Regions from separate parts of the Alkalimonas cellulosilytica genome, predicted to be linked through region 1. Evidence: riboswitches for the same ligand, from Rfam matches in the RefSeq annotation. Region 1 holds a riboswitch; the other holds the start of a gene.

Region 1 (5,327 bases):
TTCTTTCTGCTTTGGCTGCCACCGCCAAGGCCAAGCGGCTGGCTATGCTGCATGTTATTTTTAATGTCATCACTGCTGTTGTCGCATTGATTTTACTGCAGCCTTTGCTGTGGTTGTTATTGTGGTTGCAGCAATTGTTATTTGATGTGCACCATGCCGCTTTTAGTCTGGCCTTGTTTCATACCTTATTCAACGTGCTTGGGGTGCTGTTGATGTGGCCGATCAGTGACCGGCTGGTGCTGTGGTTAAATGGCCGTTTCCGCCGTCAGCCCAGTGATCGACTGCGGATGCTGGATCAGTCCAGTCTGGCAATTCCCGCACTTGCTCTGAAAACATTAACCATGGAGCAGCAGCATGTCTTGCAGCAGCTTTGCCGCTTGGCTGGCAGTATGGACCATAAACCGATGGAGCAATCTGTATTGGATGAGTTGCGTCAGTCGCAACGTACCATTGCTCAATTCAGCAGCCAGTTAGGTCAACAGCCACTGCACTCTGCCGAGTCCGATTTGTTGAATGCTTTGGCGAAGAGTCAACTCAGGGTCGAGCTCTTATTGCAAATGCTGCCGCAGCTGGAGCATCGTTTTGAACATGATCGTGCCGGCATTCGGCTCGAAGCCGAGTTCTGGCGTCAGTTAGCTGCATTGGATTTACCGGCCGGAACCGGTCAGATTTCTGCCTTGTACCGGGACATTAGCCGTTGGCGTGCAGCACAAAAACAGCAACTGGTAGCGCCAGCACAATTAAGCGTGGCTTTACACAGCGGTCATGGCGGCGAGTGGTTGCTGCGCTTGGCTGAGTTACGCCGTTTCGACCACCATTTAACCAAGGCCATGTTGGGTGTTGGTCAGATCCAGCACTATTATGAGCAGCAACAAGAGATCGTGCCTAGCCAAACTAAACCAGGAGAACCCAATGCCAGTTAATGCACAACTCACCTTTATCGGCGGGGCCGGGCAAGTGACCGGTTCTTGCTATTTACTGGAGTTAAACAACAAGAAACTATTACTCGACTGTGGCATGGTGCAAGGCAGCGATCAAATTCGTGAGTGGCACAAGTTCCGCTTTAAATTTCGGCCAAAAGACATCGATGCGGTGATTTTATCGCATGCCCATATCGATCATAGTGGTTTATTGCCTTTACTGGTGGCGAAAGGTTTTCAGGGTAAGATTTACTGCACCAAAGGCACCGCTGAATTACTGCCGGTACTGTTAAAAGACTCGGTGCACTTGTATTTAAAAGATTTGGAGTGGAAGAACAGGCGGGCTGCCCGGGCTGGTAAGAAAGAAATCCAGCCGGTGATGCAGTTAAACGACGCTGAGCGGGTGGTGGACTTATGCGAACCGCAGCCTTACAACAAACGCTTGGTACCCATGCCAGGGCTGGAGCTGGAGTTTAACGATGCCGGCCATATTTTGGGCTCTGCCATTGTGCAGCTTTGGCTCAAGGGCAAACAAGGCATGCGGCATTTGGTATTTTCCGGCGACTTGGGCAATCCTGCTACCGTGCTGATGCACGATCCGACGCAGATTGAACATGCTGATGTGGTATTGATGGAAAGTACCTATGGCGATCGTAATCATCAGGATGTGGAGCACACTGTCGCCGAGTTTGCGGCAGCGCTCGATGCGGCCTACGAGGCCGGCGGCAATGTCTATATCCCAGCCTTTGCGCTTGGTCGCTCACAGGAGATTTTGTACTACCTGGGCGTGTTGTACCATCAGGGCAAACTCAAACAAAAAGTTGTGTTTTTGGACAGTCCGATGGCCATTAGCATTACCGAGATCTACGACCGCTTTTTTCATAGCATGGATCCGGATGATACCAGGATTTTGAAGCAGCAGAATGTGCGCGATCTGGCGTCGTTTCTACCGATCCTGAAGCTATCGGAAACGGTCGAAGACTCTATGGCCATCAACCGCTTTAAACAAGGCGCCATCATCATTGCCGGCAGTGGTATGTGTAATGGTGGCCGTATTGTGCATCACTTTAAGCACAACTTATGGAAAAACTCCAATCATTTGATTTTTGTTGGCTTTCAGGCGCAAGGTACTTTGGGGCGACGCTTAGTTGACGGCGAGCAACGTATTAAGCTGTTCGGCCAGGATATTGTGGTCAAAGCCAAAGTTCATACCATAGGAGGTTTTTCCGCCCATGCCGGGCAAAGTGAGTTATTGCAGTGGGCGAAGGCCATTGGCGGGCAGCCAAAATTCTGGTTAGTGCATGGCGAAAGCAAAGCGCAACAGGTGCTGCAGCAAGAAATGACGGCGCTTGGTTTGGCTGTGGATATTGCTGCTCAGGGACAGCAGATCAGTCTTTGACTGAAAACGTCAGGCTGTCCGGTTTAAACGATGAAATTTTTATGACGCTATTGCTATAGTCGTTTGAGTTGGTTAATATGTGCGCACTTCGAAAGGCAAGACATCCGAAAGGGTGATCACGCAAAGCTTCAGATCTAACGGAAACAATGTTTCCCATGATAGCTGGGCTGCCATTAAGTGTCGTCCTGACCTTAATGTGAACTGCAACAGCAGTCGTCATATCGACCTTTCGCAAGCACAAGCTAATCACCATTCAAAGACGAATGGATTCTGACTAATTTACGGTTTTTGGAGCCAGAAAATGAAATTGAAATTTGTAGCTTTAGCGTCTGTACTTGCAGCCACTGGTGTGTTCAGCTCACAGGCTCAGGCCGATCAACAGCTTGCTGTGTCTATCTGCTCGTATGTTGCAGCGGATAGCCGTAATGATTTACGTAAAACCTTAAGTGATCACCGTTTGCGTCTGCGCAACGTGTACGATGGTATCCTGTGTGATGGTCTGCCACTGGTACGTCATGCCATTCGCCACAATGCCAATGATACTGCTGACTTTATCATCCGTCAGTTGCCAGGCAGCCAGGTAGCTTCTTCTGGTGATATTGAGTGGGCTGAAAGCAATGGTTTTTCTGGCTCGCCGGTCATTGAAGCCATTCGCGCTCGCGCCAATAGCTAATTGTTGTACACCCTCCCTGTTTTTTTAAGGCGCCGGTTTGGCGCCTTTTTTTGTGTGTTAGTTTAAGCTTCTACTTGGGTTGGCTGGATGTCCTCACTGGGGTAACAACCCAGCACTTTAATAAATTTGGTGATGCGGTTTAGCTCTTCCAGCGCTCGGGTCATAGCGTAGTCGTTGGCATTGGCCAGCACATCCACATAAAACATTTCTTCCCACGGGTTGCCAGGTATAGGACGGGACTCTAATTTTGCCATGCTGATACCATGACGTTTTAGCACGGTTAAGGCATCGACCAAAGCCCCAGGCTGCTGGCCGGTAAACATGATAAAGGTGGTTTTAGCGGGTATGGCTTTTGCTACGGACACTGCTTTGCGGGCAACCACGATAAAGCGGCTGACGTTGTCTTTTTGGTTGGCAAGTTCGCGCGCCAGTACCTCCAGGCCATAAATTTTACCGCCGGCTTCACCGCCAATAGCAACCATGGTTGGATCCTGCTTTTGCTGAACACGCTGAAAGGCATCGGACGAGCTGTCGCAATACTCAACCTTAATATTGGTCAGACCCAACAAAAACTGGCTGCACTGGGCAATGACCTGAGGGTGGGCGCAGATCTGGCGGATTTGATTCAGCGGAGCTCCCGGCAAGCCAAGCACGCAATGATCTATCGGATGGGTCAGTTCGCCGACAATGGATAAGCGGGTGTGCTGCAGCAAATCGTAGACTTCGTTGATGCTGCCTGAGGAAGTGTTTTCAATGGGCAGCACAGCATAATCGGCGTGGCCGGTTTCAACCGCTTTAATAATTTCATTAAAACTGTCGCAGCCAATATCAATGATTTGCTCTGCCCGGCGGGTGAAGTATTTTTGCGTTGCCCAGTAACTGTATGAGCCTTGACCACCAAGGTAAGCAACTTTGACCGAGGGCCCTTGCATACCCCGCAGTTCACCCTGCAGCTTGGCTTGTTGCTGCAATACGGAGTCTTCGATGATGACATGAAATAACCGGGTGACATAGTGGGCATCCAGCTCCAGTGCCTTGCCGCTTTCGATCAAACGTAGCAGCAACTCTTCTTCACGTTGTTGATCGCGGATAGGCTTATTCTGGCTGATTTTGGCCTCGGCAACGGCCAAAGCCAGCTTGCGCCGTTTGGCCAGCAATTGCAGCAACTCCTGATCGGTATGCTGGATTTGTTGTCGTACTTCAGTTAGTTCCATGACGGATCATCCTCGTTGCATTCTGTCGGTGTTTGGTCAAAAAAAAACCTCCCTTCGAGGGAGGTTTTGGGTGTTCTGCACGCGCGCAACACTACCTCCCGGGTTGGGTGGTAAAAAAAACAAAAAAGAGTGTGTTGGTGTGAGCGCGTTTCATCCTGTTTTTTTATCAGTCTGGATGGCTAAAGTCAACTGTTAATGCGCTGGTCGCAGCAGTAAATGGTATTTTTCTGGCCCGGGTAAAAAGGCAAGCTCCTGCTCGTGCAGCCAATAGCGGTGGTCGGTCCGATAAAAAGGGGACAGCGGATGACCAGACTGACCAGCCGGAACCGTCAGTATGCCGTGCTGCTCAAAGCCAGGAGCAACCACCATGCGTTGCGACTGTCCGAAACCAGGCCGTTGCACCCGAGGCATATGGCTATCACCTGCTAAAGGATCGGCTGGCATATTCAGATAATGGCCTAAAAACGGCACGGCGCTGGCCAGGGGGTGCCAGAAACGCGCCCTGTTTTGCTCACCCCAACTAAGCTCACTCAGCTCTTGCTGTCCTCTGGTCAGATCGCTATAGCTTTGCACCACCGCCGTTTGCAATAAATCGTCCCAACTGGCAAAGGCCGCTGGTAAGGTATCGTGCCGGCGTTGTTGCAGCATTTGCCAGGCTGGGGCCGCCAGTGGATATTTTAAGTCATGGCTGCGAAATCCTTTGCTTTCCAAATAGGCGCTCAAAGGTGCAAACAGCAACTCGAGGGTTTTTTGCCGAAAAGCACGAACCAGGGAGTAGCCAATGGCATCGGTGGCGGCATAATCACTGCTGGCTGTCACCTCCTGCTGGTAGTCATGCAGCTGATGAAGCTGAATAAACTCAGGGGTCAGTTGCTCCAGTAACAGCTGTCGCCAGGGCTGTAACATTTTGGCCTGATGATCCAGCTGAATTGCGTGTAGATCTTGTTCGGTAAACTGGGTTTGGGCCAGCAAGCGTTGCTGTATTTGCCAGCCTCTGGCACCCATATCATAACCACCATTACCAAGTAATTGATAGTTGCTGCCCCCGACTACTCGGGCATTGGCAGACCATAGCCGCTGCAGCTCTGGATTGATCAGCTGTGGTTGCTGCGCTGGCTCCA
Region 2 (5,327 bases), on a different contig from region 1:
CAGCGGCAGAACCCGTTGGCCGCCGATGTGGTGGTGGTGGATGAAGCATCGATGGTGGATGTAGAACTGATGGCGGCGCTGGTGCAGGCCTTGCCAGCCAATTGCCGCTTGTATTTGTTGGGCGACAAAGATCAGCTGGCGTCGGTGGAAGCGGGTTCGGTGCTGGGGGACTTGTGTCGTTTTGCCGAAGCCGGCAACTACCGGCCAGGCATAGCGGCCTATTTGCAAGACTTGTGCGCAGCCAGGGTGCCAGAGCAGTTTGTGGCAACCGAGGATGCCCCGGCGCTCGCACAGGTAACGGCGATGCTGCGTTACAGTTACCGCTTTAAAGAAGGGGGCGCTATTCATCAGTTGGCTAGCCTGGTCAATCGTGGCGGTACTGCTGTCACTGAGGCTGAAGCTGGTGCGACCATGGATCCTTCTGAAAATGCCCGTTCTGCAATAGCGGTTATCAAAACGATAGCCGCTGAGCCAGACAGCCCGGTGCACTTGCTGCAGCAAAGCATGTCTGCAGCGGGCCAAACCACGGCGCGGACCATGACATCCGCTTTTGCAGCCACACCTTTTGGCGATGCACTGAAAGCCTTGTTGCTGTCAGGCTATAAGCCGTATTTAACTGCCGTGGCTGAGTTTGACCCTGCAGCCAAGCCAGTACAGCGTAACCAGGCTGCGCTGCAGATTTTGGCATTGCAACGCGATTTTCAGCTGCTTGGTGCTGTGCGCGAAGGGGACTGGGGCGTGCAAGGGCTGAATGCCCGCATCGAGCAGCTACTGGCTCGGCATGATCTGATCAAGCCGCAGGGGCAGGCCTGGTATCCGGGGCGGCCGGTGCTGATGACCCGCAACGATTATCACCTGCAGTTGATGAATGGCGATATTGGTGTCTGTTTAGCCATGCAGGAACAAGATAGCATGGTACTGCGGGTAGCGTTTTCGGATGGTGAAGGCGGCATTCGCTGGGTGTTGCCCAGCCGGTTGCACGGCGTCGAAACGGTGTATGCCATGACGGTGCATAAATCACAGGGCTCAGAGTTTATGCATACGGCATTGTTGCTACCAGCAAACAGCAGCCCGGTATTGACCCGTGAGCTGCTTTATACCGGTATCACCCGGGCCAAAACAAGGTTTACCCTGATTTACGATAATGACGCTGTGCTGGCCAGTACCATAGCGCAGCGTGTGCAGCGGGCCAGTGGCTTTGCTTTGGTGTGATAGGAGCTTTGATCCAATGAAAATGCCGGCTTGAAGCCGGCATTTTTAATCAGTAAAGCAGTAAAACATAAGCTTAGTTGGCGATGGTGGCAATCACCCGCACCTGATCCGTCACTTCACTGGCAGGGATGTAACCCAGACTGTTTGGGTTGGCTGCAACAAACTCAATTTTAGCAGCGACTGAATCGACTTCTACCGGAGGGCGGCCTTTGCCGGTAAAGACCAGGCGAGACCAGTAAGCTTTCATTTGTGCCGGGCTGCGACCTAACACTTCTTGCTCAAACTGATCACGCAGTGGATGGCCTTCCGGTAAATTGACCGGCATTAAACCACCAGCCCGCCCCATATATATTCTGGATACTTCGTCCAGACTGGTATCAGCAGTCGCCGGATGGACAATCACGGCAATATCAGCGATGCAGACAGATGAAGCAAAAGCAAACGCAGCAAGTAATAATTTTTTCATCATTAGCTCCTTAAAATACCAAATCGATGCCGACTGACAGCAACTGATCACGGCGATCGGCTACTTTGTCTTTTTGTGAGCTATACTGCACTTTTAGGGCAGCTGATGGGTGGAAATCATAGCGGCTGCCAATATTCCAGGTATCACGTTTGGTGGTAAAGCTTTCCACTACCCCGGTGACCGCAGGGCGGAACGGGTTTTCGGCGGACAATGCCTGATAAATCTCTGCCTTGCCATCATTATCTTGGCGTTCAAAGCTGACAAAAGGGGTATAACTGTTGATGCGGTAACCTGCTGACAGGTAATAACCATTTTGGGTTGGGATCACAGTATCTTTCACCCGGGCTCGCACAACTTCACCACTAAGTACCACACTGCCATTGTCGTAACCCAAAGCCAGGCCCATAAAGACGCTGTTAGCATCCTCGATACGAATTTGGCTGGCCGTATCGGCAAAGCCAGATTGTACCAGCAAGTTTAACAAACCGGACAGTTCACCATCCTGATCTACCATGGTCAGCTTACCGGTTAAATAAGCCAGTCGGGCAGTAAAGTTACCTTGTGTCAGTTCCCAGGTTGCACCGGCAACGCGTTCAATATCAATATCAGCAGGAGCCGGGGTGATGTTCGTAGTCCCGCTGTAGTTACCCAGAATCAGCTGCAAGGTTGAGTCTACTTCACCCAGCTGGCCGAAACGTACCAGTGAAACACCTTCCAGATTGTTAAAGTCGAGGTTATAGACAGATCTTGGCACCCGGGCCCAATCATAGGCATAGCCCACATCCATAAAATCGGAGTAACGGTAGAACGGGGTGCGCAAGCGGCCAGCATTGATACGGGTCTGATGGTTCAGTTCGTAGGTTAAATAAGCCCACTCAAATTCTGCTTTGAAATCATTGGCACCACGTCCCATCAACTGAGCTGTGACGGATAAACGCTCGCCTAAGTCGGCTTGAGCTTGTAGGGCAAACAGTGATTCGTTTTTAAAATCAACTTCGTTATCGAAGCCATAGAGGCTATCAGAGCTGGATAGGGTACTGCCTGCCTGAATGGAGGCAAAGCCATTGAAGCGAATTTCTGCTTGTGCTGCTGTGGCAGAAAGTGCCAGTAACATACCCAGACTGAGTGGTTTGATTTTTGATACCATAATGAGTGAACCTCGGTAGTTGAGTACAAAACGATGCTTCGGCAATTCAGCCAACAAAAAAAGTATAGTCCATCATGGCAAGGAGATGCGAAGTGCAGTCTGGCGACCATAAGAACCAGGTTCCGTTAGGCCCATGACTTTGCGTGTACAGCTTTTCAGCTGACTTGCCAGGAGGAGGCGCGGATTGTACAGATAGTGAACAGTCCTGTAAAGGGCTAGACGGGAAAATAAATGGGCAACCTCAGGTGTACCCATTTTTATTGATTATCAAGGTGTCAGTTTTGTGACTGCATCCCCAACCTGAACATTGCTGAGCAAGCGCTCACCAATGCTTTCGGCAATAGCCCAATCAAAGCCTAGCTCGGTAATACGGACGGTTAACGGGCTGACGCGAAAGCGGGTGTCATCGCCCTGGATACCTTGCTGACGATATAAGATAGTCAGTTCATCACCACGACTAAGCCCGACGTTCTGGCCACTTTGTAACTGGATCCTGTTATTGCCCACTTCGGTGATGGCAGCAATAAAGGGCTCGCAGCGCAAAGCATCTTCAATATCAATGACGGCTGCATCCAACACCCGGCTGATGGCTTCGCCGTAACTGGTGAGCCAGAAGCGGTGATCGAGTGGGGTGATGCTGGTGCGTTTTCGATAATCCCAGCGAGCCTGGGTTCGGTATTCCTGCTGAAATAACATCTTGCCAGTGCTTAGCTGTTGCAGTTGCAGCCGCATATGGAAAAAACGCTCGCGCCGGGCATCCGACCAGAATCGCAGGTTCATATCGGTGCGCTCGCCTAAAGAAATATCTTCAATGATGGCTGTGACCAGATAATCCGAGTTGGTCTGTTGCAGTAAACTACTGCGCTCACGGGTGGACAAGGGACGGCTAAGATCAGGGTGGTCCAGCCAAGCGGGTACTGAGCTGCTGGATAATCCCTGCAGCTGTTGAAAAACCTTTCTGGCAGTGACTTCACCAATACTTTGCAGCTCACCAATCACACTTTGTTGAGGATGGCGCAGTGGAAAAGGACTGACCAACAGTGGTTTTTTGTAGCTCGCTCCCAGGCACTGCGCATGCTGAGGAAAAATATCTGCCCGAATAGTCACTTCCAGGGTGCGGCCAATACGTTGCTCGCGGACCAGCTCAATTTGGCGCACTTCGGCCTGACTTTGCCATTGCATGGAGCTCTCTGTCAGTAAACCATTGGTAACTTGTTGTACACTGCTGATAGAAGCGCCTGCATAGAGCAGCGCACGACGCACCGCATCTTCGGTGGCTCTTGCGCGGGCTTCGGCTTCGTCACCACCACGGATGATCGCCTGACCGCTGGCCTCAACCCAATCGGCAGCAGCGCTTAAGCTGATAAGCAATAACCCTAGCCCAATAAACAGCACTCGCATGATGAACTTCCTCAGCATTGACTATGCCAGATTCTTGACATGGTATGGTCTCTTGGCAGTGAAATAGCAAGTTGTATACCACTGTGATCAAAACCAGACCCGATAGAGCAAGTTGGCGCGTGTTTTGCTTTTAAAACGTATCGCCTACGGAGATTGATGATGAACAAAATCCTGATTATGTGCAGTTTGCTGCTGGTGTCGGCCTGTAGTCTGGTGGCAGATCGCCATGTGGAGTGGGAGAGCGTACCGCCTGAGCAGTTTCCAGTGCTGCGGGCGGTGGGTTATGCGCCTTTGTCACTGCAGCCTGGCGAAGACGAGCAACATAAAATGTTGATGGCATTGCAGGCGTCCAAATTAGATGCTTACCGTGAGCTGGCCGAGCAGGTTTATGGGATGCGTATTGATGCCAATACCAGCATGCAGCAACTGCTGCTGCGCGATGAACAGTTAAGAGCGTCTGTGCAGGGGGTAATACGTGGTGCCCGTGTGGTAAAAAGCTACCCGGTTGGGGATGCTTATGCTACTGAGTTGGAGTTGGATTTTCGGAATGTGTATGAGCTCTATCAAGTACAACAACCGCAGCGCCGGATAAGGCATGTGCGCTATTACTGATGCGGTTTTTGAGCTAAGGCAGACTTAGGCTTTAAAACCTTTGCCTTTATGATCGACCGCAGGTTTCCCTTTACGATCGTAGGTCAGGCCTGACTTGCCATGCAGTTGCAGCAATTCATTTTTAAAATGCTGTAAGTTCAACTGGCTTTGTTCCAGTGCTATCCGGTTTACTTCATTTTGTTGCTTACAACTGGCAAGCAGCTGATCCATCTCGGTAATGGCTTGTTTAAAATTATCCGTTTGTTTAGCCTCCTGCAGCTCGGGGTGCTCTGCGATCTGCTGATCCATCTGCTGCAAAGACTCCAGACAGGCCACTTTCTGTTGGCCCAGGCTTTCCAGTTCATCGGGTTGGCGGCTGGCTATAGCGGCAATTTCTTGCCGCAATAACGAAAGGAGCACATCCAGGTGCTCCTTTTGTTGTACGAGTAGGGTGTTCAGATCAGTGGTTGTCATCAGTTTTTGCGAAAAATTTCGCTCTCAAATTGCATA

What was found. A riboswitch is a leader RNA that binds a small molecule or an ion and turns the genes downstream of it on or off. The one in region 1 is predicted to bind cyclic di-GMP.
Region 2: it holds a riboswitch for cyclic di-GMP, as region 1 does, so the genes downstream of both, QWY20_RS16550 (porin) here and QWY20_RS09940 (DUF3718 domain-containing protein) in region 1, are expected to answer to the same signal.

The regions. Positions count from the first base shown of each region.
Region 1 is NZ_JAUHLI010000008.1:206,004-211,330, reverse strand. Features, by position in the region: gene QWY20_RS09950 (Na/Pi cotransporter family protein) at 1-923, shown strand, start outside; gene QWY20_RS09945 (MBL fold metallo-hydrolase) at 913-2,319, shown strand; cyclic di-GMP riboswitch class I at 2,404-2,494, shown strand; gene QWY20_RS09940 (DUF3718 domain-containing protein) at 2,621-2,992, shown strand; gene QWY20_RS09935 (chorismate mutase) at 3,055-4,206, opposite strand; gene QWY20_RS09930 (penicillin acylase family protein) at 4,399-5,327, opposite strand, start outside.
Region 2 is NZ_JAUHLI010000021.1:14,112-19,438, reverse strand. Features, by position in the region: gene recD (exodeoxyribonuclease V subunit alpha) at 1-1,212, shown strand, start outside; gene QWY20_RS16555 (type 2 periplasmic-binding domain-containing protein) at 1,286-1,678, opposite strand; gene QWY20_RS16550 (porin) at 1,689-2,825, opposite strand; cyclic di-GMP riboswitch class I at 2,916-3,004, opposite strand; gene QWY20_RS16545 (flagellar assembly protein T N-terminal domain-containing protein) at 3,093-4,226, opposite strand; gene QWY20_RS16540 (LPP20 family lipoprotein) at 4,386-4,838, shown strand; gene QWY20_RS16535 (flagella synthesis protein FlgN) at 4,863-5,291, opposite strand; gene flgM (flagellar biosynthesis anti-sigma factor FlgM) at 5,291-5,327, opposite strand, start outside.